3 regions of the Oceanobacillus longus genome follow, and region 3 is predicted to be linked to each of the others. Evidence: riboswitches for the same ligand, from Rfam matches in the RefSeq annotation. Region 3 holds a riboswitch; each other region holds the start of a gene.
What was found. Region 3 has a riboswitch for thiamine pyrophosphate ahead of thiW (energy coupling factor transporter S component ThiW). Riboswitches for the same ligand answer to the same signal wherever they lie in the genome.

Region 1 (10,551 bases), on a different contig from region 3:
AGGTATGGTTGAAACGGAGCGTAATTCGGAAAGACTTCCTACAGATCGGGAACCTTTACAAACAGACGATATAGCTAGAGCAGTTGTCTATGCAGCTACCCAACCAAGCTATGTGAATGTAAATGAAATAACGGTAAGACCTATTTGATCGATTGAGGCTATGGGGGCAAAGTTTAAAAAAATTTTGATGAAAAAAAGTTTCGTTTATTAGCGTATTCACAAAAAGTTTGATATTATAATGAAGTAATGACTAAAATTCTAATTGACTTAAGCGATTTATGACTTTATAGTATGTTTAATTGTTGAAAGCGCTTATTATCCCTGATTTTCAAGGGGAAAAGAAAGGATGGAAAATATTTATGAGTAAACCAAAAATAGTTGTACTCGGTGCTGGTTATGCTGGCCTTGTTACATCCAGACGTTTAGCACAAAAACTATCACCAGAAGAAGCAGAAATTGTATTAATTAACAAACATAATTATCACTATGAAAGTACGTGGTTACATGAAGTGGCTGCAGGAACAATCAATCCAAATCAGGCGCGTTTTATGCTTACTGATGCAGTGAATCCGAAAAAGGTTCGTTTAATTTATGATAGTGTTCTTGAAGTGAAAAAAGACGAGCAACGTGTAGTGCTGGAAAATAGTGAAGTTTCATATGATTATTTAGTAATTGCTCTAGGGTGGGTATCCAATACTTTCGGAATTCCGGGTATGGAAGAAAATGCCTTTGCAATCACTGATATTGATTCAAGTCGCCTAATTGCCGAGCATATTGAATATCAATTTGCCAAATATGCTTCAGAAGAAAATCCGAATGAAGATGAACTGACCATTCTTGTTGGTGGCGGTGGTTTCACTGGAATCGAATTCGTAGGGGAATTAGCTGAAAAAGTTCCTCAACTTTGCAAAAAATATGATATTGACCGCAGTAAAGCACGTATCATCAATGTGGAAGCAGCACCATCTATTTTACCGATGTTTGACGAAGATCTTGTTACATATGCGAAAAAATCGCTTGAAGATCGTGGTGTGGAATTCAGAATTGGAACACCGATTAAAGAAGCAACTCCAGAAGGTTTTATCGTTGGAGATGATAAAGAATTAATTAAAGCTGGTACCGTTATTTGGACTGGCGGTGTTACTGGTAACCCAGTTCTAGCTAAATCCGGTTTCGAATTAGTTAAAGGTAAAGTAAATGTAGATGCAGATTTAAGAGTACCAGGAGAAGAAAATATCTTTGTTCTCGGAGACTGTTCATGGGTTATGGATAAAGAATCCGGTCGTCCATATCCACCAACAGGCCAATTGGCTACACAAGAAGGTACAGTAGCTGCGGATAATATTGCAGCATTACTACGCAATCAACCTTTACAAGATTTTGTATTCCATAACAAAGGAACTGTTGCATCTCTTGGAGTTACTGATGGAATTGGAAATATCCTTGATGGTAATAAAATACGAGGAAAATCAGCAGCAGCAATGAAGAAAGTAGTTGATGATCGTTCCCTATTTATGGTCGGCGGAGCGAAAGCAGTACTTAAAAAAGGGAAATTCCGTCCTTTCTAAGAATTGGAAGTAAATTTGAATATAAATAAGCTCCAGAACTAAGGAGGTAACTAATTAATGAAAAAGACTTTATATGGATTAATACTTGTACTGGCATCTATCGTAGGATACCGTCTTGCAAGTGATTATTTAGAAGACAATAGAGATTTCAGATAAATAATAAACACCATCCATTTTGGATGGTGTTTATTATTTTAGGGTAGAATTAACGAATTCTTTCTACCCCAGAATGGAATTATCAGGTTTGCTTCATACTATCCATAGGAGGTGTGAGCGTGTTTACTTTTTTGTCAGTTCTACTGGTAGCAAGCCTTTCGGTGAATGCCGAAGATGCTAATGTTATTATTAATAATAATGAAATCACATTAGATACCGTAGAAATTCAACAATACGGATTAGATTTGATTGATCACGCTTTAATTGATGAATATAAACTAATAAATTTAATGGACAGCCTGGACGAAGTCATCTATAAAGAAGCTCAGGATGCGCAATTTAATAAAGACGGTACAATAATAAAGGAAAAATTGGGGGTTACTTTAGATAGGAGAGAATTCAATCGTTTATTCAGAAAATTATATTATAGTGATAAAAAAGGAAAACTAAAAGTTCCGAAAACTTCTGTTTATCCAAAAGTAGATCAGGGACTCTTAAGGGAAGTTAGTATGAAAGAGCTTGGGAGATATGTCACCTTCTATAAACAAAGCAATTCAGAAAGATCTCACAATATAGCTTTAGCTGCAGAAGCTATCAATAACACGGTTGTATTTCCGGGGGAAACATTTTCCTTTAATGGTGTAGTAGGTGAAAGAACAACAGAAAGAGGGTATAAACAAGCGCCAGTCATTGTAAAGGGAGAACTCTCCGAGGATATTGGTGGTGGTATTTGTCAGGTTTCTTCCACGCTTTATAATGCAGTAGATCTAAAAGGTGTTCAAATAGTGGAAAGATATGCCCATAGCAGACGAGTTCCCTATGTTCCACCAGGAAGGGACGCAACCGTAAGCTGGTGGGGCCCTGATTTTGTTTTTAAGAACCTGTATAACGAGCCGATTTTAATTCGTGCCAAATCAGAGAATGGCCAAATGAATGTCACCGTACACTCCTCAGATACTGTGGAGTACTTTAACGGGAGTGAGGATTGATTTGACACGAATCTCCGTCTGCACACTGATTAACAGGGACAAGTCTTCTATTATTAGAAACCAGTTTATAAATAATGTTTCCGAGTCCAATGAACTTGAAAATATACATGAATGGCACGAGAACCCATAAGAGTGGGAGCATTTTAGCTATTTGAATTATTGCTGAATACCCTTTGTACCATCGATTATTATATTTAACATGAAGACTCTTTTCCATTTCAAGTGGATAATCTTTCATATTCCGAAATGAATCGAATGTAAGCTTATTTCTCCAATCGAGCCTTTTCCAAATGGTTGAAGAATTTGTACAGATTTTGCAGTAACTATCATAATAGACAATCATATTGAATTACCTCCAATAATAATATAAGTCAATTCTATACAAAAAGCTGTATTTCACAAAGGAAATACAGCTTTTAAATATGGTCGGTTATTATGCTTGTTTATGAAGCTCAAGCTCAAAGTTGATTTTAACATCTTCACCAACAAGTACGCCACCAGTTTCAACTGCTGCGTTCCAAGTAAGGCCGAAATCTTTACGGTTAATGGATGTTTTGCCACTAAAACCAGCTACTGTAGCTCCGCCCATTGGGTCTTTGCTTTGACCTTCAAATGTAACATCAAGCGTAACAGGTTTAGTAGTCCCTTTAATTGTTAAATCACCACTTACTTCATAATCATGAGATGATTTTTTCTTGATATCTGTAGCAACGAAAGTCATTTTAGGGTAGTTTTCTGAATCAAAGAAATCTCCTGAGCGTAAATGATTATCGCGATCTTCATTACGTGTATTCACGCTTGCAGTATCTACAGTTACTTCTACTTTAGAATCTGTTAAATTTTCTACGTCTGCTTCAATTACAGCATCAAATGAATCGAATGTGCCTTTAGCTTTTGAAATCATCATGTGTTTTACTGAGAAACCAACTTCACTGTGGACTTGGTCAACTGTCCAAACTGTTTTTGTCATTATAAATCCCTCCAAATAATTTTCTGTAACCCGATAGTTACTTTCTGTTACCTAGTATAAATTGATATGTGTTTAAAGTCAAGTGTTTTTAATTAAAAATAAATGAATTAAGTTTAAATTAATTTAATAAAAGGTAGGAATACTTTAATGTTCCCTTACTCTTCGATTTGAAACATAATTTTTATCGTTTTATGGATTACAAGAGATTGTTATTTTCTTGATAATAAGGTACAATACACATAACAAATGAAGCATATAGAATAAAAGCCTACAGGGGGAGCCATTTGGCTGAGAGTGAACATTTTGTTCAGACCCTTTGAACCTGTTAGTTAGTACTAGCGTAGGGATTGGTGGTTTTTTTGATGGATTAAAAAGCAATGTGAGCGGATTCCCCCATCAGGAAGCTTCCCCTCGGCATTGCTTTTTTGCGTGGAAATTTAAAAGGGAGGTAATACAGTTGAGGTCAAAACGAATTTTATTCTTAGTTGAAGTATCCATTTTTACTGCATTGGCATTACTTTTGGATATCTTACCATTATCATTTAAAATATGGGCTCAGGGTGGGTCGATTTCTTTTGCAATGATTCCTGTATTTATAGTTGCATTTCGTTGGGGGTTAAAAGGTGGTCTGCTTTCTGGGTTTTTGTGGGGAGTATTACAAGTTGCAACCGGAACAGCATATATTTTAACACCATTACAAGGATTTATTGATTACGCGCTAGCCTTTACAGTCATAGGCTTTGCCGGTATTTTTGCCAATCGAATTCAACAGGCAGTAAAGTCAGGTGAAACAAAGAAATATCTTACTTATATCACGCTAGGGGTATTATTGGGGTCTACATTACGATTTATTGCTCACTATGTAGCAGGGCTCGTATTCTTCGGCTCCGCAATTGAAGGACAACCTGCATGGTTATATTCATTAATTTATAATGGTTCTTACATGGTTCCATCCTTCATTTTATGTACGGTTATTGTGTTCTTCTTGTTCCATAAACAACCTAGAACATTATTGAACGTAGCTTAGAAGTATTGTATATTCGCTCACAATAAGGTAACCTCATAATCAATGAGGTTACCTTATATTTATTGGAGGTTGATCATATGCGTGAATTAATAGGGACGTGTACATCATGTAAGAAAAATATATATTGTGAGAGTGGTTTTTTTAATGGTATTCAAGAAAATGGGAAGTTAATATGTAATGACTGTATGAATAGGAAAGAAAAGAAATAGTCTTTCAATTCTTGTTTTCTATCTTATTCAACTTTCGCAGAATGAAATGGATAAATAAGCCTTGATAGAATTAGGAGGACTGGAGCTACACTGTTTAAGTTGACTTTGGATTAACTGTTTGCGCTGTGCAGTCTGGATACATCTATATTCAAGGATCTTTTCGTTAATTTCCCTCTTTTATCGTCGGATTTTATATAAACTACGAAGTAACTGCTGGTTGATTTGATTTCTATAAGTAAGTGCTTTTCCCGCCGTCCGGGATCGCTCTGGACGGATGCTTTCCGCGGGCACGGCCTCAGCCTCCTCGAGAAACCCACTTTGCGGGGTCTTCGGACACGTGCTGTTCCCGCAGGAGTCACCGCCCTCCGCTCACCCGGACTGTTGAATCTGTGTGATCCGGTTTTTATATCAATCACTAAGGTGTTAATCAATTGCAAGCTTAAAACTAGCTCTGGTAAATATACGAAGACTCCTGTGGGAGGAAAGGCATCGGTGAGACCCCGCAGTGCGAAGCACGAGGAGGGCTCACCAGCCGCCCACGGAAAGCGAAGTATATTTACCAGAGCGGTCGCCGAAGTTACTTGTCCTACTTCGCATTTTATCTCAACTCTGCGATGATTAAAAGGCTATAAACAGTACGAAAAACAGCCTTGTTTTAATCAAGTTTAGCAAGGGGATTATTAGAAACATTCTAAATTTAAACCAGTTAAATGCTCGAACTTATTTTAATGGTGCGAAAGTTGAGTATCTTATTTTTGAATACATGAGAAAGGGACAACCTTGTTGATTAGGTTATCCCTGTGGCATTATAATATGAAGTTTTCTACGTTGTCATGATTAGTAACCATTAGCAGAATCTTTCCGTCGTCCAAGTCCTCTTCGTAATTCTCTGCCTCTGCTTTGGAGAAGCCCATTTCTTCTAGTTTTGTACGTAATTCGTCCCCTTGGCTGTTAAACATATTTCCTACAGCACTACTAAAATCCATTTCTTTCATACCGATCGTATTAGTTTCTGATCCGTCGGCTAAACGGCCAGTTCTCTCATCATCGTGTGTGAGTAGATAGATATCACCCTTCTTTACTCCGCGAGCTTGTAGTTTGTTTACATCCGTTTTTAATTGTTCTTCATTTATATATTCTCTAATAAAAGGTTTCATAAAATAATTCCTCCTTTGTTGTTACTTGTTTTATTCCCGCTCATTATAGAAATAAACATCATAGTGATTTGGAATCTGGTAGCGTTTCTCTTCGATTATGCATAGGCTATAGCACAATCGAAGAAAGGAAGAGGATGAATGGATTTAACAATACCCCATCTGTTGTATGGATTATTTACTTTAATTATTATTGTTACAATGGTCTTCCGCAAAGGAGTTGTTTTACCAACGTTACTTGGCACATTCGTAATCGCTTTTGTATATAAAGGAAATATTATTGATGGTTTTACCGCAATATTTAATGCGAATTTAGTTGCTGCTCAAGAATTATTCAGTATCTTTTTAATCATCACGTTTATGCTGGCCCTCTTGCATTCGCTACGTGATTTAGGGGCAGATGTCAGAATGATTCAACCTATTCAAAAGATGATGGTAAATGGGCATGTGTCCTTTTTTGTCCTAATCACTGTAACGTATGTTATTTCCTTGTTTTTCTGGCCGACACCAGCAGTTCCATTGATTTGTGCATTGCTTGTACCTGCAGCAGTAAGAGCAGGATTACCAGCAATGACCGCAGCAGTTGCGATTGCAATAGCCGGACAAGGAATGGCGCTGTCATCAGATTATATTGTTCAGGTTGCCCCGAGCTTGTCTGCTGCATCGGCTGGCATCGATGTTGGTTCTGTTGCTGATAAAGCATTGGTACTATCCTTGATTGCCGGAGGGGTGGCTATTCTTTTAGCCTATCTATTCTATCGGAAATCGATTCGTTCAATAAATGATCCTCTAAATGAAATCGAACTACAAAAGCTCCAAACTGCTGAAGGTTCAAAAAATAAAGTACGAACGGCTCATCTTAATACTTGGAGCAAAGTCTTTGCAATTGCTGTCCCTATCTCCTTACTTGGTGTCGTGATTTTTATGATGTACAGTAAACTCTTTTCTGGAGACAGTGGTCTGGTTGGAGGAGATGGAGCAGCATTTGTCGGTGGTGTTGCAGTTATCTTATTATTACTTTCCACCATCGCTTTTGGTAAACATCATGCTCTGGATTATGTTACGAATCACATAACAGATGGATTTGTATTTGCATTTAAAGCAATGGGACCTGTAATTCCAATTGCTGGCTTCTTCTTTTTAGGGAGTCCTGATTTCTCTGGAATTATTTTAGGGGTAGAAGAGGGACCTGCATTATTATTTGATCTCGTTGCATCCACGCAGGACTACTTGCCACAAAGTGCATTGCTTGCAGCTTTAAGTGTACTAATTATTGGTATTATTACGGGGCTTGATGGCTCTGGTTTTTCCGGATTACCACTTACCGGCGCACTTGCTGCTTCATTGGAAACAACATCTATTGATGCTGCAACCCTTGCTGCAATTGGTCAAATGGGGGCTATCTGGACAGGTGGAGGTACCATAGTTGCCTGGTCATCCTTGATTGCAATAGCAGGTTTCTGTGGTGTATCGGTTATGGATTTAGTAAGAAAGAATTTTCTTCCAGTAATATCAGGTTTAATTATTGCAACGCTTATTGCTGTATTTTTTCTCTAAACTAAAAAAATAGATTAAATGTAAAAAAAGAAAAGACTTGTCTTTTCTTTTTTTTATACTTAATGAATTAATTGTTATTCCAAAATTCTTAATGTTTTACTTTTTTATAAACAATAGATAAAATGTAATTGTACTAAATTAAAGCGTTTTCACATAGCTTGTAAGAGAAATTATAATTCCATTAAATAAGAGGGGGTAGTAAAAATGAGTGGTATTTTGGTAGCGCTGATTGGAATGGTCGTTTTTGCATTAGGTTATCGCTATTATTCAAAATTTGTAGCAGAAAAAATCTTTCGACTTGATCCAAATTATGTAACACCCGCTCATAAGTACAAAGATGGTGTCGATTTTGTGCCAACGAACAAATTTGTATTATGGGGACATCATTTTACTTCAGTTGCAGGAGCAGCGCCGATACTTGGACCTGCTATAGCTGTGTATTGGGGATGGCTGCCAGCTTTTCTTTGGGTAATATTAGGAACAGTCTTCGCTGCTGGTGTTCATGACTTTGGAACACTTGCATTGTCTGTTAGGAATAAAGGGCAGTCGGTTGGTACAATAGCTGATAAATTAATTGGAAATCGAGCAAAAGTATTGTTTTTATTTATTATTTTAATATTAGTACTAATGGTAAATGCTGTTTTTGCATGGGTTATTTCTAATTTATTCATTAATTATCCAGCAAGTGTCATTCCAGTATTTATTCAGATTCCATTGGCAATCTGGATTGGATATGCTGCCTATAAACGTAATACGAAGATGCTCATTCCTTCTTTGATTGCCTTGGCAATCATGTATATTACTGCAATCTTTGCGAGTAGGTTTGAGTTTTTACAAATTAATTTGGTGCAGTATATGGGCGGTGAGGAGGCTGCAGGTCTATTTGGGTTAGGTGCGGTATCCACTGCATTTTTAATTTGGATTGTAATTTTAATGGTCTATGTATATATAGCATCAACACTGCCGGTATGGAAGCTGCTTCAACCAAGGGATTTCATTAACTCCCATCAGCTTGTCGTAGGACTTGCGATTTTATATTTAGGTTTAATTTTTTTGAATCCTGAAATGACAGCTCCATTAGTAAATGAAAACCCAGATCGGAATTGGCTCCCACTTTTATTTATAACCATTGCCTGTGGTGCGATTTCTGGATTCCACGGATTAGTATCATCAGGTACAACTTCCAAACAGTTGGATAAAGAAACGGATGCCAGATTTGTTGGATATTTTGGAGCTGTTGGTGAAGGTATCTTAGCTTTGGTATCTATAATTGCTGTAGCAACGTTTTTTGCCAACACAGATGCATTTATGGCAACATACTCAAGCTTCACACAAGCAAATGCTGTTGGGCTTGGCACTTTTGTAGAAGGCGCAGCAAAGTTGGCAGAAGGAATTGCTATTCCGCCAGACATAGCTACAACAATCGTTTCAATTATTGTTGTTAGCTTTGCGGCTACGACACTTGATACATCTGTTCGTTTAATGCGCTATATTATTGCTGAACTAGGAGTGGAATACAAAGTGCCTGCGCTTACTAAAACACATGTAGCAACAACGATTGCAGTTGTTTCTAGTGCGGCACTTGTATTAATACCGGAAGGGCCAAATGGCTTTGGCTCTGGTGGATACTTAATTTGGCCACTCTTTGGTACTGCGAATCAGTTACTTGCAGGAATCAGTTTAATGTTAATTGCAATTTGGCTTAAACGATTAGGAAGAAATTATGCAGTTGCGTTAATCCCGATGATCTTCCTAATGTTTATGACTATGTATGCAATGTTCCAGCAGGTCATATTCGAATGGTCGTGGTTTGGGAATAACTCCAGTACACTATTATTCGTTCTCGGAGCAATCATATTCGTATTTGCAATTTGGATTAGTCTAACAGCGTTCTCGGCGCTAACAAAGAAGTATGAAGACCCACTTGATAAAGATAAATAAATAGGAAATGGGAGGGGTCATGTAGTTGATGGCCCCTTCTCTACATAGTCTGATAGAGAAGGTGAGAGAAAATATGTTGGCTAGACTAAAGCAGCTAATCGCATTTTATGAGGAAGTATTAAGTATGCCGCATCGTCAGGAAGTAGCTAGAGAACTGAGGGATGAAGATGATTTCTTCCTTTTGTTACTCTATTCCGAAATGATTGGTATTCCAAATCCAGTATATTATTATACACTTGAATTATATCCATATATGATAGAAAACTTCCACGATTGGCATTTACGTATGGGAATGGAAAAGTCCCCAATGACAGGGATTCGCTGCTGTTAAGTGAATCTGGAAAGGAATTAAAAATAATGCAAGATATAGATAAAAAGATTCTTTTTATAGGTGGTAAGGGAGGCGTGGGTAAGTCTACTACTGCTGCAGCAATAGCTTGGAAATCTGCCCAGAATGGCCTTAAGACATTATTAATCTCAACAGATCCGGCACATAATATTGGAGATATATTTGATCAAAATATTGGTGGAAAGACGAAGCAAGTAGCCGATAATCTGTTCGCTCTTGAAATCGACCCTGATACGGAAACGGAAAAATATATTAATGGTGTAAAAGAAAATATCAAGGGAATTGTACATTCTAGTATGATGGAGGAAGTACATCGCCAGTTGGATACTGCAAAAGCATCACCCGGTGCAGATGAGGCTGCTTTATTTGATAAATTAATAGCTATTATTTTGGAAGAGCGAAGTAATTTTGATAGACTTATATTTGATACTGCTCCAACAGGTCATACGATTAGACTCTTGACGCTTCCTGAATTAATGGGTATCTGGATAGAGGGGCTTTTGCAGAAGAGGCAGAAAACCAATGAAAATTACACGCAATTATTAAATGACGGTGAACCGATAGAAGATCCTATTTATGATGTTTTAAAAGAAAGACAGGAAAAGTTCTCCAGGGCTAGAGAAGTACTTCT
Region 2 (10,551 bases), on a different contig from region 3:
CTGTCCATTTAATAATACAGTATCGATGAATTCATTGAAACGTTCGATGAAGACTGCAATCCTGCGACAGACAATGACGATGGCCGTGGAACAATAGATGGAACAGAATACAGCTTCATATTAGATATTGATACAGATGCTGTTACTGGAGAACAAATAGTAACGTTTGTATTTACTAAAGAATAGTTTGCTGCCGGTGTTTTCGTAAATGATTTATCACTTGTACTAGAAAAATTGCGCGAACAGATCCACTTGTTGGAAAGATAATTCGTCTAAAAAAGGGAGGGACTTCTGATAGGAAAATCCTTTTTATGTGTGTGAATTGTATGCGATTTTCAGGGTCAGACCCACCATTTTAAAGCGTAAGTGAAAACATTCTAAGTTTAACCTAGTTAATTGTTTGAACTTATTTTAATGGTGCAAAAGTTGAGTAATAATTAACATGCAAAGGAAAACAAACTTCCTGATTGGTTGTCTTTGTATGCATAAGGGAAATTATGAGCATATCTCGAATTTCAAATCTTTGGATGAGTAATATCGTTCAAGGGTTTGGGGTTCGAGACTTTTTTGGTTGGAACCTGCTTGAAAGTTTATACTAAAAGTGATGGTAGACAAGAGAGACGATTGGTTTAAATAGAAGTTTTTTGAAAAATAATGTAATCGTAATCATGCAAACGGTGTCTGTATTTTAATCTTGAAGTATAGCATAATAATGAAAAAACAGGATTGACTTTAAAAGGATATACTTTTAAAATTGGATAATAATTTAGCGGTTTAACCAATTAAAGCAAGCAATTAAAGCTGAATGTATATTAAATACCAACGTAATTTTGAAATAGAACAACTAGATGGGTGGAGGATTGATTTTGGAAAAGAAAAAGAAGACGAGTTTTGTAGATGAATTTTTAAATAAAGTTGAACTTATAGGAAATAAATTACCGGATCCAATCGTAATTTTTATAAATTTAATGGGTATTATTCTTGTAGCATCCTTTATCGCATCCTTATTTAATTTGAAAGCGACTAATCCCGGAACAGGTGAAGTGGTTGAGGCTGTGAACCTAATTTCCGGTGAGGGCTTAATTCTTATTTTAACGGAGAGCATTAATAATTTTAGTGCATTCCCACCATTAGGCATGGTACTTGTCGTGATGCTAGGTATTGGAATTGCAGAGAAAACAGGTTATTTTGAGACTGTGATGAAACGAGTTATTGAAGTAGCACCACGTAAACTGATCATTCCAACGATGATTTTAGTTGCTATTATTGGAAATGTTGCTGGTGATGCAGCACCTGTCGTTCTGCCGCCGCTTGCTGCTATGGTTATGATGCGGCTTGGTTACCATCCTTTTTCAGGACTTGTGATGGCATATGCTGCATCACTTGGGGCCTTTTCAGCTAACTTCATCGTCGGGATGACAGATGCTTTAGCACTGGCTTTTACGGAACCTGCTGCACAACTTATTGATGAGAGTTATACGGGAAATATTGCGATGAACTATTACTTTATTGCTGCTTCGGCAGTATTGTTATTAATCGTAACCTACTTCGTTACAACAAAATTGACGATACCACGGTTAGGTGCGTATCATGGCGAGCAGATTTCTGAAGAAGATCTAGGTGCAGATGAGAAAAGTGCATTACGCTGGGCCAATAGTTCGTTAGTAATAACGGCTGTAATTTTTATGGCACTTGTCATTCCTGAAAATGGTATTCTTAGAAATCAGGAGACAGGCTCGATTATGAATGATTCACCGTTCATGAATTCGGTTGTTTTCATTATTACGATTTTGTTCTTTGTTCCAGGTTTAGTATATGGGTTGAAGATGAAAACAATTAAGAATTCGAGGGACTTTGGGAATGTGTTAAGTGAATCGATGGCAACAATGGGAAGCTACATTGTTCTCGTGTTTTTTGCAGCTCAGATGCTTGCATACTTTTCATGGAGTAATTTAGGTCCGATTTTAGCGATAAAAGGTGCAGATTTTCTTCAGCAGATGAATTTCACTGGAATACCGTTAATTTTAAGCTTCGTCATTATTGCTGGATTTATCAACTTACTTATTGGTAGTGCCTCTGCAAAATGGGCAATCCTTGCACCTGTATTCGTTCCGCTATTTATGCTTTTAGGCTATGATCCGGCTTTTACACAAATGATTTTCCGGATAGGGGATTCGATTACGAACCCAATTACACCAATGCTTCCATATTTGCCACTATTATTGGCATTTGCGAAAAAGTATGATAAGAATGTTGGCTTAGGTACGCTGCTTTCTAATTTACTACCGTACTCCATCGCTTTTTTCATTGTATGGTCCTTATTTTTGGTTCTTTGGTATTTATTAGGCATCCCAGTCGGTCCAGGCGGTCCTATCTTTTTACAACAGTAACCCAACCCGAATGACGGCTCCCTAGCCGCCAACAATAAGAAATAAATTTTAAATGAGGAGATACGAATGGATATGTTTAAACAAATCGAACAAGTATTACCAGCTGTTATTCAGTGGAGGAGAACGATGCACCAGCATCCAGAGCTTTCTTTTGAGGAGTACTGGACAAGTCAATATATTGAAGATGAACTTCGACAAATGGACAATATCGAATTATCTCGTCCTACGAAAACGAGTGTACTAGGCATTATTAAAGGAAAAAAACCTGGAAAGAAAATTGGGCTGCGAGCGGATATTGATGCATTACCCATTCAAGAAGAACGGGATGACCTTGATTTCGCCTCAACAAAAGAGGGTGTCATGCATGCTTGTGGGCATGATGGACATGCCGCAATGCTTCTTGGAGCGGCACGTGTTTTGTCGCAAAACGTAGACGCAATAAGTGGTGAAATTTATTTGATTTTCCAACATGCGGAGGAAGCACCTCCAGGCGGTGCACAGGAAATGGTTGCGACTGGGCTGTTCAACGACCTTGATTTCGTCTATGGGCAGCATTTATTCACACCGATTCCTATTGGTAAAATTGGAATTACCAAGGGGCCTATCACCTCAAATTCAGATACATTTGATCTCCTCATTAAAGGGAGAGGTGGACATGCATCCCAGCCTGAAGATTCGGTTGACCCGGTTATAATGAGTACGCAGATTATCAATCAATTTCAAACGATTGTATCACGAATGACCTCTCCACTCGATTCTGTCGTTATTTCAACCACACAGTTTCACGCTGGCAGTGCCACGAATATCATCCCAGATACCGCTGCATTACAGGGAAGTGTACGGACGGTCCAACAAGAAACGCGTGAATTGGTAAAAGAAAAAATGGAAAAGGCAGTTGCATCCATATGTGATTTATATGGTGCTGATTACGAGTTTAACTTCCAGTATGGCTATGATGCGGTTGTCAATGATGAGGAGAAAACCGATGCCGTTATCGATATTGCAACCAAGTTATTTGGTGATCGTGTATTCAATTATCCATTAACTATGGGTGGGGAGGATTTCGGTGCATTCTCCAAGATAATACCAGGAACATTCATATTTATTGGAGCAAGAAATGAGGAAAAGTCCTATGATTATCCCCATCACCATCCTAAATTTGCCATCGATGAAGATAGTTTAATCGACGGTGTCAGCATGATGGTTCATGTTGCATTAGAAATGGGGAAATAAAATAGTCAATTCAGAGCTCAGTTCCCTACCCGCTATCAATTTTTCTTTTAACGTCATGGTTTCTTATTAATTAGATAAAAATAGAGATAGGCTTTAATTATTGAAGCCCGTCTCTATTTTTTTATAATATTCGTGTGGATACAGCTAAGGAAATCGCGAATATACGCCTGAAATTCGTGGAATTCCAGTCTGCTCGGCATCTTATTCCAGAAATAATTGATTAATCTAGTCTAGTCTTGCTCTACACAGACGTCTCCAACTTATCCTTTTCCGATAACCATGTTTCAAATGTATACGACATTTCCCAGAATGCAAGTTCATATTCTTTGGCAATGATGAATTGATCTTTAATCTTTTTCTTTTCTGCTTCGCTTGCTTGGTCAGCTAATTCATCCATGAGGTTAATCATTTCCTGTGTTGATTCCTGGAACCAGCTACTAGCATACATGTTCAGCCAATTTTGATAGATTTCTTCGGCCGGTTTTGCATCCTTATATTGCAAGCCGATATCCGCATACAACCAGTAACATGGCAGTATAGCAGCTACAATTTGGGCCAGGCTACCGGATAATGACGCTCGGTACAAATGGGATGTATAGGCATATGCAGTCGGCGCTGGTTTAAAATTTTCTATTTCTTCATTCGTAATATTTAAAATTTCAGCATGTTCCTTGTGTACAGTCAGCTCCGCTTCAGTTGTTTTTTTTGCCTTTTCAGCAAGTCTTGCAGAAACACGAAAGTCATCCGCATGGGCAGCTGCGAAGGCATGGACTTTGCCGTAATGTTTCAAATAATAGATGTCTTGCATAATATAGTTTTTGAACGTTTCCAGCGGTAAATCTCCCTTGACAATCCCTTGTACAAACGGATGATTCAGGCTTAATTCCCAACTTTGCTTTGTTGCTTCTCTCAACGACTCTGAAAAACGCATAAAAAATTCCTCCTCTATTTTTTTCCTAATGATGAATTAGAAAATGGACATTTATTTTTTAATAGCCTACTTCTACTACAGCGTTAACGATGTACATCAAATCGTTTTTATCCTGCTGTTCTTCAAGAAAAATTCCGCTTGTTGTTGCCATGCCGCCGTCCATTACTTCAATGGTGACCGTACCATAGGGAATTAACTTTTTTATTCTATTCTGATCTAATTTTTCCAAATCCTGCGGCAAGCCTAGTTTGACATTTACGATCATCTTATTTAAGTCACCATCCGGCAAAATTTTTCTCATGCCTGGCATGGAATTGGAATGGATTGCATTCAGCACTGCCCGTTCAGCCGCAATATTTACATCCTGTCCGTGCACATCCAACCCTGTTCCTGTTTCAATAAATATGAGATTTTCCATTTTCTTTTCCTTCTTCCTTTATTAAAATAGCTTCAGGAAGGCTCCTTTGATTACGGATGTCCTAACGTTCCTGAATCTGTTTATATCTTTTTACTTTTTCATCCGTTAAGAAATAAAGCTCGTCAAGTAGTGCCAGAATAAATGTTCCAGGCCCCATTGCTTTTTTCATCGCTAATTCCGCTGCAATGCCATAACTTGCCACTGCATATACACCTGCCTGGAATTTGTCATCAGCTACACTTACAAAAGGTCCAATAATTGATGAAAGCAGGCATCCGCTGGCAGTAATGTTTTGTAACATTTCATGGCCATTTTTGCATAAAGCAGTTCGCATGCCATCGGTAATTACGTCTGTTTCGCCGGTTGAAATCACAACTGTATCATATTTTTTTGCCACAGCTTTTGCTATTTCTGGGTCATTTTTTTCAATCATGGAATCTGGTCCCTTTGCTTTTTCCAAAGCGCCTGCCAACACAGCAATTTCTCCGGCATTAGCACGAATTGCTGCAAGCTTTACAGTTGCAAGTATGTCATTAATTATTTCAGTCCGAAAAACTGTCCCACCAACTGCAATGGGGTCAAGAATAACTGGAACCCCTTTCTCATTTGCTGCCTTTCCAGCCTTTAACATTGCCTCGCCACGGTCCTCCGTTAATGTTCCAAGGTTCAACACGACTGCGTCGGCCATCGCTCCATAGTCCTGTGCTTCTCTCGGAGTATGTGACATAGCAGGGGATGCGCCAATTGCGATTAGACCGTTTGCGGCAAAATTACTCGCAACTTCATTCGTAATATTAAAAATAAATGGCTTGTCTTCTCTGATTTTTGCAATAAAATTCATCTGGACATCTCCTCTCTGATAAGTTGAAGAATTAAAAAAACCACCCCAAATGGAGTGGTTGTATATACAAATTCAGTATATGTATACGCCGCCAACTCCACTTCCCTACGCTGGTATTAACCAGTTCAGGTTCAAAGGGATCAAGAAATGAATCTTGTCTCAGCCAAACGGCACCCCTAGTGGATATTTTTAATTATTCTAACTAGAGCTTACTCCATTCTATTATAAAAGTAAAATGATATATGGCAGATGGAAGCACGGGGACGGTTCTCCTGCTTCCTTTTTGATAGTAGGAAGCAAAAGAACCGTCCCCATGCTTCTTATTGGGAGCGATAAAGTAGGACAGATGCCGATTGTATAGGCTCTGAAGATGAAAGCACGTCCACTTCATACTCTCCCAGAACAGCGATTCGCGGATAAAGTTAAATAAATCGCGGTATAAACGCCATATGCGCTGATAAATGTAGACATTCGCGGAATTCCAGTGAAGCAAGTGGAACACACAAGAAAACACACTGAAGAGCAGTGTGTTTTAGCTTGTTGGATCAACTTTTAAAATTATTTTTCCAATGTTTTTATTTTGTTCCATGTGTAAGTGTGCCTGTTGAATATTCTCAAAATCAAATACATGGTCAATTATTGGCTTAAGCTGCTTAGTTTCAAAAAGTTTTAAAGCGCTGGAGGCAAAATCAGCTGTCAGTTCTGCCTTGTACGGATCACTTCTTGGCGTGAGTAATGTGCCTGTCAGCTGAATCCTTTTCGACATCAGTTCTAACAAATTTACTTCTTCTATTTTCGCACCGCCTAGTACGCCAATTAATACCCAGCGTCCGTCTACTTTGATACTGGAGATATTTCCTTTCCAGTAAGATGCACCGATAAAGTCCAAAATCAGATCAACACCTTGCTGATTTGTCGCTTGCAATACTTCCTCAGCAAAATCTTGTTCCTTATAATTGATACAATGATCTGCGCCCAATGAACGGGCAAAATCCAGCTTCTCCTTTGACCCAGCAGTAGTGATGATTTTCGCTTCACAAAGTTGTTTTGCTAGTTGGATTGCTGCTGTTCCGACTCCGCTCCCACCGGCATGAATAAGTACTGTTTCGCCCTCTTTTAACCGTCCTAACCAAAATAACGTTTGATAAGCAGTTAAAAATACTTCTGGAATCGCTGCTGCCTCTTTAAACGATAAGCCTTCCGGAATGACCATCGCCCGCTCAGCAGGCATGACCGCATATTCTGCATAACCCCCGCCATTCACAAGTCCCATTACTCTTGTTCCGACTTCTATTTCTGTTCCCGGACCCGCTTGTTCAACAATGCCGGCAACTTCAATACCCAAATTTGGATTCTTCAAATAACCAGAACGACCTTCGCGATTGACGATGTCCGATCGGTTAACAGCAGCCGACTTTACTTTTATTAACAATTCACCTTCGTGCAGTTCCGGTTTAGGCTGTTCTGTTATTTGTAATTGCTCCGCACCACCTGGTTGTTTTACAGTGATAGCTTTCATATATAGTTTCTCCTCTCCTAAAGTATTCATCCTTCTTCGAGTAAGTGCTATTAAACTACAGGACATGAATTTCCCTTTATTTTAACCTTATCAGAAAAAGATTAAATAAACATAAGAAACGTCTTTATGTAAACCAAAGGCTAGGCGCCCATATGTGCTAAAATAGGGGAGTAACGTAAGATGTTTTCGATCAAAAAGGAGGAATTGCAATTGGCTTGGCTTTATGTTCTTTTTGCTGCAATTGTCGAAGTGTTTTGGGTCATCGGTCTGAAATATTCCGATTCACTAATAGAGTGGATCTGCACAATTATAGTCATTATTCTCAGTTTTTATTTTGTAATTAAAGCATGTGAAAAACTACCAGCCGGTACCGTTTATGCCGTTTTTACAGGATCAGGGGCAGCAGCAATTGTGTTGATCGATTTCATTTTGTTTGGAGCAGAATTTTCGGTGGCAAAGGTTTTCTTTATCGGTTTAATTATAGTGGGTGTTATTGGAATTAAAATGACCACACCAAATGATAAACCTGCAGAACAGGGAGGAGATTAAAATGGCTTGGATTTTCCTTGTTATAGCGAGTTTCGGTGAAATATTTGGAGTTATGAGCATCAATCTTTATCTTCGTAAAAAGTCAATTGGCTGGCTGCTCATGATTATCTTAACGTTTGGCAGCGGATTTGTTTTTCTTTCCCTTGCGATGAGAGATATTCCGCTAGGAACTGCCTATGCGATTTGGACAGGCTTGGGTGCAGCTGGGGCAGTGTTAATGGGTATCTTGTTCTTCAAAGAATCTGCCGGTTGGAAAAGAATCTTCTTTTTACTTTGTATTATAGCTGGTGCTGTGGGGTTGAAAGTACTTGGATGATTTTTTCGGCAATGGCCAGATCCCACTGCTTTGATACGAGAAGCGCATAAAGCGGTGGGGATTGGCACTGGGCACGTTCGCGTGGTTCCCATAGTCTGTCTAATTAACAGACTTTTTCGGTTTGATTATCATATGCCAAATGACTTTTATTTCACCGATTGTGATTGCAAGTAGGATAAGCAAAACACCGAACCATCTGGAAGGTGCGATATATTCGCCCAATCCGATATATGCAACGATTACCGATACTGGAAGCTCAATGGCACCGAGGATTGTTGCTAGGCCTGCAGATATATGTGGGGTGGATATTGCAAACATAAGTGGTGTTAAGATGAGCCCACATAGTGCAAGGCAACCAGCATAGAACCATAAACTTCCACTACTAACTGCATTGACGTTTAGTGTCACATGTGGTGGAAATATAAGAAAGATTAATAGAGCAGCACCTGTAATCATAATCGGCGTCCGAATCGTTGCCGGGACCTCAACAGCTACACGCCCGCTGAATATAACAAATGCGGAATAGGAGAATGCTGCTCCAATTCCGAGTATAAAGCCGAGAAGTGTTATCTCGGTTAGTCCTCCATTAAACGCATCTGCCGCAAATAATACACCGACCAATGTTAGTATGACAGAAAGCATCGTTCGTTTATTTGGCTTTTTTCGGCTGAAAATCCATTCAAATAATACGCCAATCCATACGAATTGAAATAGTAATACAACTGCGAGGGATGCGGGTAAATACTGCATCGAACCGTAATAAAGTACGCTTGTAAGTCCGGTAAAGCTTCCCGCAATCACGAGGGAAAGCACTGTTTTGACGTTAAGTTTTTTAATTGCTTGTGGATGTCGTCTAAGGGCAATAATTCCGATGGTCCAAAGCACGATCAAAGCAATGATGGCCTGTATTACGTTAATTTCACCGAGGGTCCAGCCCGCAGCATAACCTAATTTAATAAATAACGGGTTCAACCCAAAGAAAAATGCTCCTATTAGGAAAACGATGATAGCATGATGACGTTTCATATTAATCCTCCATTATTGTTAAATAACATGGTGTATTTCTCTGTTGTTGGAAGAAAAAAGACCATAAATACTATCATAGCATATTTAATAGGTCTTTGTGGGGGGCAGGATTGATGGAAATAAACGGGTTTTTAGGCGAAAGTAGGTTTGGCAGTAAAATTTTTTCTGTAAAGTACTTTTCTGTTATATTAGTTACTATAGGATTAGAAACAGTATGATGTAACTATTTAGTAAATAATGCGACTAATTTTCTAAGAAGAGGTGAAAAGATGAAAACAAAAAAATTGTATTTCCTATTGGTTAGTGCCTTATTTTTAGTGGTCTTAGCTGCGTGCGGAGGGACCACCGAGAATGATGAAGGAACGGAAACAGAAGAAAGTAAAGCGGATGTAACAGAGGAGTCAGCGGAACAAGAGGATATCGAAAACAACGAAGAGGCAGAAACAGAGGATTTTACCCCGGCTGATGATCAAGATGAAGCGTCCGAATCTGTAGAAGAAGAGGCAGATGAGGAAGGTACCGAATCAGAGAATGGTGATGCTGCACAAGAAACCATCAAAGAAGAAGCAACTTATAGCGGACAAGGAGATCCACATACAATAGAAGTCGAAACAGCAGACGAAACAATCGCATTACAGATAATTGAATTTATGGATGATGATTGGGCATCGTTAGAACCAGGATCACCAATGACCATTGAATACTACGAAAATGAAATGGGCCAGTTAATACTTGTTGATTACACGGTGGAATAAGGGATATGGAAGCATGGGGACGGTTCTCCTGCTTCCTTTTCTTTTTGTTATATAGGAAGCAAAAGAACCGTCCCCGTGCTTCCACCTCAGTCAAGATTCAGGGGATAGTCTTTTTTTCTGTGCTTGTTTTTCGAGGGTTTTGATTAATTTTTGCTGGATAATTTTTGTTTTTGGAGTTGCAAATTGGGGATGAGCTAAGTTTTTCTCCTCAAACGGGTCTTGCGTAACATTGTATAATTCATATTGATCTGGCACAGGATTGGTTTTTGTAGTTGATACCTTAATTGTAGTCTCCGTAGCATCTGAAAGAGATAGAGTGCTTTCTTTTAGATTAACTAGGTCCTCAACATCAGGGGTGCTCCAAAATTGAGGATTATCGAAATAACGAGATAGCTTCCATTTTTCTTCACTATCATTTTCTCCCGTCTTTAATGTGGTGATCAATGTCTCCATATGATTTGGCTGTGTGACGGACTCGTACGATTCACCCTTTTGTGACACTTGATGTAAGCCTCTTGAAAAGTCATCATCTGTCATAAAATAAAGGGCTTCATTTGCACGGGAGAATTCCTG
Region 3 (10,551 bases):
TAAAATAGTATACTTGCAAAAATGGTAAGGATAATTGCTAAATCAAATTGGTAAAGACCACTTGTCATCCCAACGGAAAGTCCGAAAAAGATGTAAGCAATATCCTTTGCATCTGTTACTGCGCTCCTAAATCGTATTAAGGAAAAGACAGCAAATAATCCAAACGCCACTCCAGCATTTCCGCTGACCACATTCATAACAACGGATACAACGACACTCATAATAATAATCGTATGAACAAAATTTTGCGAATACCTTTCTCCTGTAAAGGTAATTTGGTAAATTTTTGTAATAATAATACTTAGAACGGTCGCTACAGCCATTGCCAGCAAACTCATAAATATAGTAGATTCATTGCCATTAATTTGAAATAAGTCATTCATTATATATTTCCTCCTATGAGTACGTTTTCTTTAACAGAATTATTTGTAATTGTATGATCTTTTAATACTTCCAGACTAGTGCAGAACTTGGAAGCACTTCTTTGTTCGCAGTCTAGTTCCTGTAAGATGCGTGTTAACCAAAGTGGTACACTGTCGTTTACTTTTACTTCTAAAACTATTAGATTTTGATCAATAAAATGACTTCCATATGTTCCATTTTCCAGTGAAAGGTCATTATTCCTACATCTAAGATTAAAGTCAAATGTAATTCGTAAATCCGCATCAGTTATACCATGAAGTGCATGTCGCCCGTAACTGACAATCATTTCTGGTTTTAATTGATATAGATTCCGAAAATAATCAATCTCGCGGAGTACCTGTTTATTTGATGTTTCGTAATTATCAAGGCAATCCTCCTTCATTTCGATGTAGCGATAGGCTTCTTGCAGTGAAAGGAGCATTCTTCGTTTATTTACAACTTTTTTGTGCTTCTGTTTAATTTCAAAAAATGCTGTTCCTGTAATATCCGTGTCATTGTAAACTCGCAAACGCAACTTTTGGCGATACTTCAATTTGTTCTTCGTTTCAAAATAAATTTTGTGGTCATTACTTTCAAAATATAAGCTTGTAACGGTATACTTTCCGTTTTGACCGAACTTGTCGGGACGCATATAAGGTGAAATTAAGTTAATTAAATTTTTATACTGCTCTTTTGTAATTAGATATTTTTGTTCTTTTCTTCTAAAAATCTCTATGGCCATACGAATCATCCTCCTAACGACAATAGTAGACGCTTAACATAAAATCCTACTGTGAAGAAGATTAGAGTTTACTGATAAAGTGATGTGGAAATATTAATGTATTGTAAAGAAGGGAAGTCAAAAAAACGCAAAGCTCTGCGCCCTGCGTTTTTCCTTAGTGGATAAGTTGAAATTAGCTTATCTTCTTGTAATAATAATCAGTTGCCATTTATTACTGATCATCTATTAAAAGAGCTTATTGAATAGCGCTTTTAACGCAAGATAGATTAATGCCAATGCGAACACAATAATAGCAATTGCTCCTACGAAAACAAGTACACTAATAATAGTCGCTGATAGAAATGTTACTGCAGCATTCGTAGCAACCGCAATTAGAGCGAAACCAGCTAGAATCGCCGCCAAGAAAATTAATGCCAATTGATACATTATCATCCCTCCTCACTTTATCATATGAAAAAAATGAAGAGCTGATTGTATGATTATATTAGTATGTCACTTGTCACTAAAAGCATTGGAAGGATTCGATTCTGTCTAAATCAATGCCAAAATATACCCATCTGAATCCGGTCCATCTAAAACCGGCAATGGAATTTCTGCCAACAAATGTTGGATAAAACCAGAAGGCATCCCTTCTTAACCAAATATACGTAAATCTGAATAAACACCCACGTATTCCACCAGGGTCAACGGCATACGTTTGAAACTGTGACTGTGTTGGTGTGAAGCTTGGTGGCGGAGTTGTTGGTGCCCCAGTTTGTTGGCCGCTCCCTGGAGGTCCCCCAGGCCCACCAGGACCGCCTGGGAATCCACCAGGTCCTCCGGGAAATCCACCAGGACCGCCTGGGAATCCGCCGGGTCCCCCAGGCCCACCAGGACCGCCTGGGAATCCGCCGGGTCCCCCAGGAAATCCGCCAGGTCCTCCTGTTCCTCCCGAACCGAAAAATTGACCTAGTAAATAACCTGGAAGATTAAATTGTCTTTCCTCATCATCATATGGTGGTTGATTATAACTCATCTATTACTTCCTCCCCTATACACTTATGAAATTCGTTCTCTTTAATATATGGGGGAATAGTCCAGTTGGGGATTAATTTTGGCAGAATGGGCAAAAAACAACGAAGAAGATATATAAACAGATGATCTTAATTTGAATTCTGAGTAATGGACGAACAAAATGTTTGAGAAAATAATCTTGTAAGGAGTCCTATTGCGTGGTAAGATAATCTTGCATTTTACGAACAAATGTTTATGGAAGAACTAACAACATTATAATATAGGATCTATACAATTAACTCTTTGCCTTTTATGAGATGTTGGTATAATTATTTTTTTATCGGTATAGAGAAAGGGGTTTTTTGTATGGATGATAATAATCACCAAAAAAAGTATGAATATCTGATTGATGATCCAAGTGTAAAAGTAATGCCAATTATGCTCTCTCTTATAATTGGTGCTTTTTTTGCCATTTTAAATGAAACTTTACTAAATATTGCTCTAACTACGCTCATGCATGAGTTTAATGTATCGCTTACCACTGTACAATGGATGGCTACAGGATTTATGTTAGTGATGGGAATTGTTATTCCTGCTTCAGCTCTTATACTACAATGGTTCACAACACGACAGCTATTTTTGAGTACAATGGTCATTTTTACCATTGGAACTACGATATGTGCACTTGCACCAACTTTCCCTATTTTATTAACAGGTAGGTTGATACAGGCGATTGGTACAGGGCTTTTAATGCCAATTTTGTTTAATGTATTTTTATTAATATATCCACCACACAGACGTGGGAAAATCATGGGGATAATTGGACTCGTCATTATGTTTGCTCCGGCGATTGGGCCAACTTTATCTGGAGTCATTGTTGAATATTTAGGATGGCGATATTTATTTATAATTGTTATCCCATTTGCATTATTTTCCATCGCATTTGCTTATAACTATTTAGTCAATGTTTCTGAAGTTACGAAGCCAAAAATAGATGTCCTTTCGCTTATTTTATCAACAATCGGGTTTGGTGCCATTGTATATGGCTTTAGTTCGGCAGGAGAAAGTGAAGCAGGGTTCTTGGATCCTAAAGTTTATTCCGTTATTTTGGTAGGATTTATTGCTGTGCTGTTCTTTGCATTAAGGCAGTTGAAGCTTAAAGAACCCCTTATTGATTTAAGGGTATTTCGATACCCAATGTATACGCATGGGGTGATCCTGTTTTTGATTATCATTATGGCGATGTTTGCTTCGGAGATTATTTTACCGATTTATATGCAAGGACCTTTAGCTTTAACGGCTGCTACAGCAGGCTTAGTCCTATTACCGGGTAGTATTTTAAATGGTGCCTTGTCACCGATAATGGGGAGCCTATTTGATAAGTTCGGACCTCGTGTATTAATGGTACCTGCAACCCTTGTATTATGTGCAACTATGTTTATGCTAAGTAGGTTAGACTTAAATACACCGCTATGGGTAATTATTGTTGGGTATATATTATTAATGATCTCTGTTTCTGCAACGATGATGCCTGCGGAGACAAATGGATTAAATCAGCTTCCAAAAGAACTTTATCCACATGGAACGGCAGTTATGACGACATTACAGCCAGTTGCAGGGGCAATAGGTGTTTCGGTCTTTATTAGTATCATGAATGCAAGGCAAAGTAATTTCTTGCAAAATTCAACTGATCCAACAGACATGATGGTAGTAAATGAAGGAATGGTGGCAGGTGTTGAGCTGGTTTACTTTATTGCTTTTGCGATGTCAATTGTTGCTGTAATTATGGCTTTCTTTGTTTATCGTGCTGCACCGATTGAAGCAGAGGAACTGTTAAAGAAAGAATAAAAAAGTAGAATGCAAAATGAACCCCTTTTAGATGTTTGACCTGAAAGGGGGTTCTTTTTTCCTGCTTTATATTTGCTTCCTATCTAAATATATTAATAACGCATCTTGTAAGAATTCTGTGCCACCCTTGATAGCCTTGTCATAGTAAGCAGTGAAACGTTCATCGGAAACATACATTTCTGCGAGACTTGCATGTGCTTCTTTTGAATAATTAGGCCAAGAATACATGAGCCACTGTTTATGTTTTGCAGCAACCTCTTGTGCCAAGTCCGAGGCTGGATTTCCCGTTTTATATGCCTTTTCAAGCAGTAGCATTATTTCTTCCCCTAAGTCATTCATCGCTTTGAAATCTTCTTCAGATAAACCTCTTAACTTTGCATTACTGGTATTAACCGTCTCATCGCCATACGCTTTACGAATTTCTTCTCCGTATTTTTGTTCATTTTCATCGATCAAATTATCTTTGAAACCTGCAAATTTATCTTTATCCTGCATGGGTGTTCCTCCTTTTTTACTTGCAATCGTCCTTTCGACCGTTGCTATTAGTTTGTCAAGGTGGGCGCGTTTTTGCATCAGCTTTTTATAATGATTTTTGAGTGCTTTAGTTTGGTCATAGGTTGGCTCATTCAAAATGTCAGCAATTTCTTCCAAACTTACTTCTAATTCACGGTAGAATAAGATTTGTTGAAGCAGGTCAACTTCTTTCTGTCCGTAAATACGATAACCCGAAGAATTTATCCTTGCTGGCTTAAGTAGTCCGATTTGGTCGTAATACCTGAGTGTGCGGCCGCTCACGCCTGAAATTTTAGCTAATTTATTTACCGTGTATTCCATATGTGCCCCTCCTGACATTTGTTATCATAAACCCTTACGTTGCGTAAAGGTCAATAGGAAATATGAATTCATTTGTGGTGAAATCAAAAAAATTCTTCCTTACACAACTATAATCGAAATAAATAATCAAAAAGGGGGTGAAAGAAATAAAGTTATTTCCACCCCCTATTGAACTTTCATTTCGATTATAATCATAAAGAAAGAAGTTAATGTTTATAAACGTTGTACGGCAAGATTAATATCGTTAGCAGTTGTAATTGCTGTTATAAAGGAAACACCATCTGCACCTGCTTCAATTACAGACAATGCATTTTCAGTATTGATGCCCCCAATCCCGACAATAGGTTGGTCTGGAAACTGCTTTCTTAATGTTGTAATCCATTCAACCCCAACAGGTGCTTTAGCATCCGATTTTGTGTTTGTAGCAAAAATTGGCCCTGCACCGACGTAGTCAACTACCTGTAGAGGACTATTTTCAACTTCGTAGGAATTTGATACAGAAAGCCCAATTATCTTAGTAGGAAACATTTTACGTAATTCTTCTACTGATTGATCTTCTTGTCCAACATGAATTCCGTCTGCATCTAGAGGGGTTACCAAATCAATATCATCATTAACGATAAACGGAATATGATGTTTTCGGCATATATCTCTTAATTGCTTTCCTAATTCTAACTTTGCATTGCCAGTAAGTGATTTGGGTCCCTTTTCGCGAAATTGAAATGCTGTAATTCCAGCTTCAGCTGCTGATTCTAAAATCTCTGTAGGATCATGGGAACAGTTTTGGCTGCCCATAATAAAATATTTACGCAAGCTTTGTTTTATATAGTGTGACATTCATTATCTCCCTTTTAGAAAATTTTAATCGAGTGAAGGTGCACCTCGTGTTGCCCAGTGGTTTGTTGGGCCGCTTCCAGATCCAAGTGAAAAGGAATATTGAATTGCCTTCGTAACGAAATGTTTCGCTTTTTTAACGGCTTCATTTAACGGTAAACCTTGACTCAAATAGGCTGTAATAGCTGCAGAATATGTACAACCTGTTCCGTGTGTATTTTTAGTATTAATTCGTTTAGCGGAAAAGGTATGAAGACTTGAACCATCATATAGGAAATCAATGGCTTCACCTTTCAGATGGCCACCTTTCACAAGTGCAGCTCCGGCACCAAAGTTCTCAACAATATGCTCTGCAGCTTGTTTCATATCGTCAACCGTTTCAATATTTTTACCGGTCAAATATTCAGCTTCCGGGATATTCGGTGTTACTAAAGTAGTTAATGGCAAAAGCTCTCTTCTTAGAAAATCACGTGCTTCCTCTTCAATTAATGGATCTCCACTTGTTGCAACCATAACAGGATCCATAACATATGGAGCGTTTAACTTTGAAATCTTACTAACCACCATTTTCATCATATCTTTATTGGCAATCATACCAGTCTTAAATGCATGAACAGGCATATCCGTTATAACGGAATCCAGTTGCTGTTCAATCATATTAAGTGGCACATGATGGATGTCCTGGACACCAGTAGTATTCTGGGCAACTACGGAAGTTATAACAGACATACCATAGCTTTTTAATTCCTGGAAAGTTTTTAAGTCAGCGTGAATTCCTGCCCCACCACTAGGATCTGTCCCAGCAATGGTAAGGGAACAAGGTATTTGTTTCATCGAGATGACACCACCTTTTTTGATGGCAACTCCTCACATATAAATGCCATTTCCCAAAATCTTAGTTCAAGTTTACAGCTTTTTCGTTCTACATCTGAAGCACCTTTTCTTAAAACATCAGTAAAAGTCATCATATAGCCTCCTAATTAATACGTGCTAAATTTTTGGTTTTAACCCTTGATACGATAAACCAGCCAATGAAAGCACCGGTAATGCTGCTGACAAGAAATCCTGGTAAAAAGGCAAATGCACCAACGGAGGTACCCATTAGAATGCGGGCAAAAGGTACCGCGAAAAGAGATCCGATTACTCCTGAACCGATCGTTTCTCCAATTACTGCCCATCCCTTTTTACCAACTTTTTTATAAATATAACCAGCTAGAAATGCTCCAACCATGCCTCCAGGAAAGGCCAATAAAGTACCTAAACCAAGCATATTCCGAAGTAAACCAATCATAAATGCGATGGCAACTGCAGGACCTGGTCCAAGCATGATAGCTGCCATGACATTGACTGCATGCTGAACAGGATATGCGCGTGCGATTCCTGTTGGAAACCACAATAACTGAGCACCTATCGTTCCAATTGCTACAAAAACTGCCATTGTTGTTAACAAAAGCGTTCGACTCATATTATTCCCCCTCCATTTTTCGTAAAAAACTAAACAAAAAAGCCAGATCCTTTATGGACCTGGCTTGGTAGGCTGAAAATAGATTAGACGATATAACAAACGTCCGACTACTTCCCTCCGCTAGTATTAACCAGATCAGGTCCATAAGAGTCGGAAAGTGTATGCTTTCCTCTCAGCCCACATATTATTTGGGCACCCCTAGTAGTTTCATGCTATATAATTGTGTATACAACTCTAAGCTTACCAAATTATTTAACTTTTGTCATTATTAACTTTAAAACATGGTATAACTCTACCAGGTGGAGTGGAAGGCGAATGATACGATATAGAATATAAGAGTGACTAAATATAGTCTACAATTTGAAATGTTTTCTGGTATAATATATTGGCAATCAATCAAGCCAAGATGGAAAAAATCAAAATCGCTTCGAATTAAAACTAGATGATTTTATTGTTGAAACACGAAGTAACTTTAAACATACACAGAATCAACTGGACACACATGCAAATATTATCAAAAAGGTAAAATAAAAGCGACCACTAGGTTATTCTTCAAATCGTGTGTTCAGCCCCATTTCTTAATCAAGTTTCTGCCACGCAGTCATAACTTCTCAGTAAAAATGTTTTTATTATACTTAAAAAGGTTAGATAGGATGTTTTTACAAGTCCTATCTAACCTTTTTAATTTTAGGATGGAGCATAGGGGGCTCGAACCCCTGACCTCTTGCATGCCATGCAAGCACTCTCCCAGCTGAGCTAATGCCCCGTACACATAATTATGATTATAGCCACTTTTTATCAATTTTTCAAGAAAAATTTTAAAGTAATGTCTCCTTTCTGGTTCTCTCATTTTGTTTTTCTCTTTCGATGGAACTGAAACCAAAAAAATAACTAAGGACTTATTAACCCTTTTTATAAATACATAGTACTAATGGTCTGAATTTACAATATATTTACAAATGTTTACGAATATTTCATAGTAACCCTCTTACTTTTATGCAATATTTAAGAAGGACAGGTGCGGATTTTGTCTTAAAATCTCGCATCTGGAACAAATATTCTAAAAATGGAGGGTATCAATGAAGAGTATAACTTTTAAAAAGACCGTTAGTATGTTTCTTATTTTAGCGCTGGCATTTATGAATTTCACACCTGTATTTTCTATGTCTGCAGCTGCTGAAAGTAATGAAGCGACAGCAGAGGATTTATTTATTTCGGAGTATATTGAAGGTAGTTCTTATAACAAGGCAATAGAAATTTATAATGGTACGGGTAGTGAGGTGGATTTATCAGACTATGGATTAGAGTTATATAGCAATGGTGCGTCTACTGCAAACGAGACAATGGAACTTTCCGGTACACTTGCACATGGTGATGTTCTGACTCTTGCCCATACAAGTGCTACCCAGAAAATTCTTGATCAAGCAGATATCGTAAATGGCTCCGTCATAAATTTTAATGGTGATGATGCACTTGCTTTAACAAATAATGGAGAACCTACGGATATACTAGGTACCATTGGTGAAGATAATGATTATGCTAAAAATGTGACTCTGATAAGAAATTCATCAGTCACAGTACCAACTGAAACGTATGATGAAGGACAGTGGATGGATTATGCTAGTGATACATTTGCATACCTTGGCAGTCATACAATGGATGGCGTGGAACCAACAGATCCACCAGAGGAACCTGGTGAGCCTGGTGAACCAGGAGATGAATATTCCATTGAAGAAGCTCGTAACTTAAGTGATGGAACAGTGGTAACTGTCGAAGGAATCGTAACAGCAGATCATGCTGCAATCAGTAATGGCTCCCAGTTCACAACTTACATACAGGATGATACTGGCGGCATTAATCTATTTGCTTACGAACAAGGTGGGTTACCTGACCTGCAAAAAGGGGATCGGGTTCAAGTTATTGGGGAACTAGATTCCTATAATGGATTAAAAGAGGTTATTCCAACTGAGATTGATGTCCTGGAAACAGGACAAACATTACCAGAAGCACAGCAAATTACCCTTGAAGATCTTCAAAATCCAGAGATTGCAGAGTCCTATGAGGGAGAATTAGTACAGATTAATGGCTATATTAACAATATCCCAGGCAGCCCAGCTGGTGGTGGATATAATGTATCCTTGGTAGATGTAGATTTTAATGGAACGATTTTACGAGTAATGGAGAATGCACTGGATATCTCACAAGTAGAATCTGATATGTGGTATGACATTACCGCTATCGTTAGTCAATATAATGATTATCAGATTATCCCAACAGAACAGGCTGATCTGCAAGTAGCAGAAGAACAACCGGAACCGCCAACCGCCGCAGGACTCTATGAAACTACAGTTGATAGAATAACAGATGGAGACACAATCCGTGTAGAAACGCCTGTTTTCGGTGAGACGAGAGTTCGCTTCCTGAATATGGATACAGCAGAAACGTATGCTGCACATAATGATGACCCAGCTCGAGATGATATAAATGAAAATCAAAAATACTATGGTGATTTGGCAACAAATTATATTGGAGAGCTTCTTCAACCAGGAGATGAAATTTATCTAAAAATCGGAGAAGAGCCAACAGATGATTATGGAAGAATTTTAGCAGAAGTTATTCGTAAAGAAGATGGGCTAAACATCAATCTAGAAATGGTAGAGGAAGGTTATGCATCAACATACTTTCTTGCACCAATTGATGAAGAAGCATATCCTACTTACCAGCAAGCAGTGAAAGAAGCTCAAGATGCTGGATTAGGAATTTGGAATCCGGAAGATCCGTTATTGGAATTGCCGTTTGCATTCCGTGCAAATGATGATCAAAAAGGATTCCTACGTTATGTTGGAAATTCAAACACCATGGAATATGTAGAACCAAATGATTGGGCAGATGTGTCGGTTGAGAAACGAATCTTCTTCTCAAGTGCTGACGAGGCTGAATCGTATGGATATACTCCAGTAGGGGATGAAGGAACTCCAGATGAAAATATACTGGAATTACAGCTACTGAGCATGAATGATTTACATGGGAAAATTGATCAAGAGTATATGCTTGATCCTGATGGAGATGGCATTTCTGATATGTATGGACGCATGGATTATACAGCGAGCGCTATTAAAGAACGTGAACAGGAAAACGAAAATACATTAATCATTCATGCTGGTGACATGATTGGAGGAAGTTCTCCAGTCTCTGGACTTTTGCAGGATGAGCCAACAGTAGAAATTATGGAAGAAATCGGTTTTGATGTAGGAACAGTAGGTAATCATGAATTTGATGAAGGCTTACCAGAATTGTTACGTATGGTAAATGGTGGAGAGCATCCAGAAGGTTTAGGAACAGACGATTATGATGGAATGAACTTCCCGGTAATTTGTGCGAATTGTGTATATGAAGATACTGGTGAAACATTCTTACCACCATATGTTATCGA

Region 1: another riboswitch for thiamine pyrophosphate. It lies ahead of thiT (energy-coupled thiamine transporter ThiT); the one in region 3 lies ahead of thiW (energy coupling factor transporter S component ThiW).
Region 2: another riboswitch for thiamine pyrophosphate. It lies ahead of thiM (hydroxyethylthiazole kinase); the one in region 3 lies ahead of thiW (energy coupling factor transporter S component ThiW).

Annotation. Positions count from the first base shown of each region.
Region 1 is NZ_JBHSAO010000008.1:31,059-41,609, reverse strand. Features, by position in the region: gene ACFOUV_RS10880 (SDR family oxidoreductase) at 1-148, shown strand, start outside; gene ACFOUV_RS10875 (NAD(P)/FAD-dependent oxidoreductase) at 360-1,568, shown strand; gene ACFOUV_RS10870 (VanW family protein) at 1,844-2,713, shown strand; gene ACFOUV_RS10865 (thiol-disulfide oxidoreductase DCC family protein) at 2,694-3,056, opposite strand; gene ACFOUV_RS10860 (YceI family protein) at 3,147-3,683, opposite strand; TPP riboswitch at 3,947-4,048, shown strand; gene thiT (energy-coupled thiamine transporter ThiT) at 4,141-4,710, shown strand; gene ACFOUV_RS10850 (general stress protein) at 5,726-6,076, opposite strand; gene ACFOUV_RS10845 (hypothetical protein) at 6,215-7,630, shown strand; gene ACFOUV_RS10840 (carbon starvation CstA family protein) at 7,835-9,571, shown strand; gene ACFOUV_RS10835 (cory-CC-star protein) at 9,645-9,902, shown strand; gene ACFOUV_RS10830 (ArsA family ATPase) at 9,929-10,551, shown strand, end outside.
Region 2 is NZ_JBHSAO010000004.1:136,530-147,080, reverse strand. Features, by position in the region: gene ACFOUV_RS07320 (hypothetical protein) at 1-97, shown strand, start outside; gene ACFOUV_RS07315 (AbgT family transporter) at 849-2,390, shown strand; gene ACFOUV_RS07310 (amidohydrolase) at 2,457-3,623, shown strand; gene tenA (thiaminase II) at 3,865-4,554, opposite strand; gene ACFOUV_RS07300 (Lin0512 family protein) at 4,613-4,972, opposite strand; gene thiM (hydroxyethylthiazole kinase) at 5,034-5,813, opposite strand; TPP riboswitch at 5,899-6,001, opposite strand; gene ACFOUV_RS07290 (NAD(P)H-quinone oxidoreductase) at 6,346-7,332, opposite strand; gene ACFOUV_RS07285 (DMT family transporter) at 7,543-7,881, shown strand; gene ACFOUV_RS07280 (DMT family transporter) at 7,883-8,197, shown strand; gene ACFOUV_RS07275 (EamA family transporter) at 8,297-9,223, opposite strand; gene ACFOUV_RS07270 (hypothetical protein) at 9,493-9,978, shown strand; gene ACFOUV_RS07265 (sulfatase-like hydrolase/transferase) at 10,069-10,551, opposite strand, start outside.
Region 3 is NZ_JBHSAO010000010.1:49,521-60,071, reverse strand. Features, by position in the region: gene ACFOUV_RS13595 (DUF4956 domain-containing protein) at 1-383, opposite strand, end outside; gene ACFOUV_RS13590 (polyphosphate polymerase domain-containing protein) at 383-1,144, opposite strand; gene ACFOUV_RS13585 (hypothetical protein) at 1,370-1,570, opposite strand; gene ACFOUV_RS13580 (hypothetical protein) at 1,647-2,159, opposite strand; gene ACFOUV_RS13575 (MDR family MFS transporter) at 2,504-3,985, shown strand; gene ACFOUV_RS13570 (MerR family transcriptional regulator) at 4,052-4,819, opposite strand; gene thiE (thiamine phosphate synthase) at 5,033-5,656, opposite strand; gene thiD (bifunctional hydroxymethylpyrimidine kinase/phosphomethylpyrimidine kinase) at 5,681-6,487, opposite strand; gene thiW (energy coupling factor transporter S component ThiW) at 6,630-7,118, opposite strand; TPP riboswitch at 7,214-7,328, opposite strand; tRNA gene ACFOUV_RS13550 (tRNA-Ala) at 7,812-7,884, opposite strand; gene ACFOUV_RS13545 (5'-nucleotidase C-terminal domain-containing protein) at 8,198-10,551, shown strand, end outside.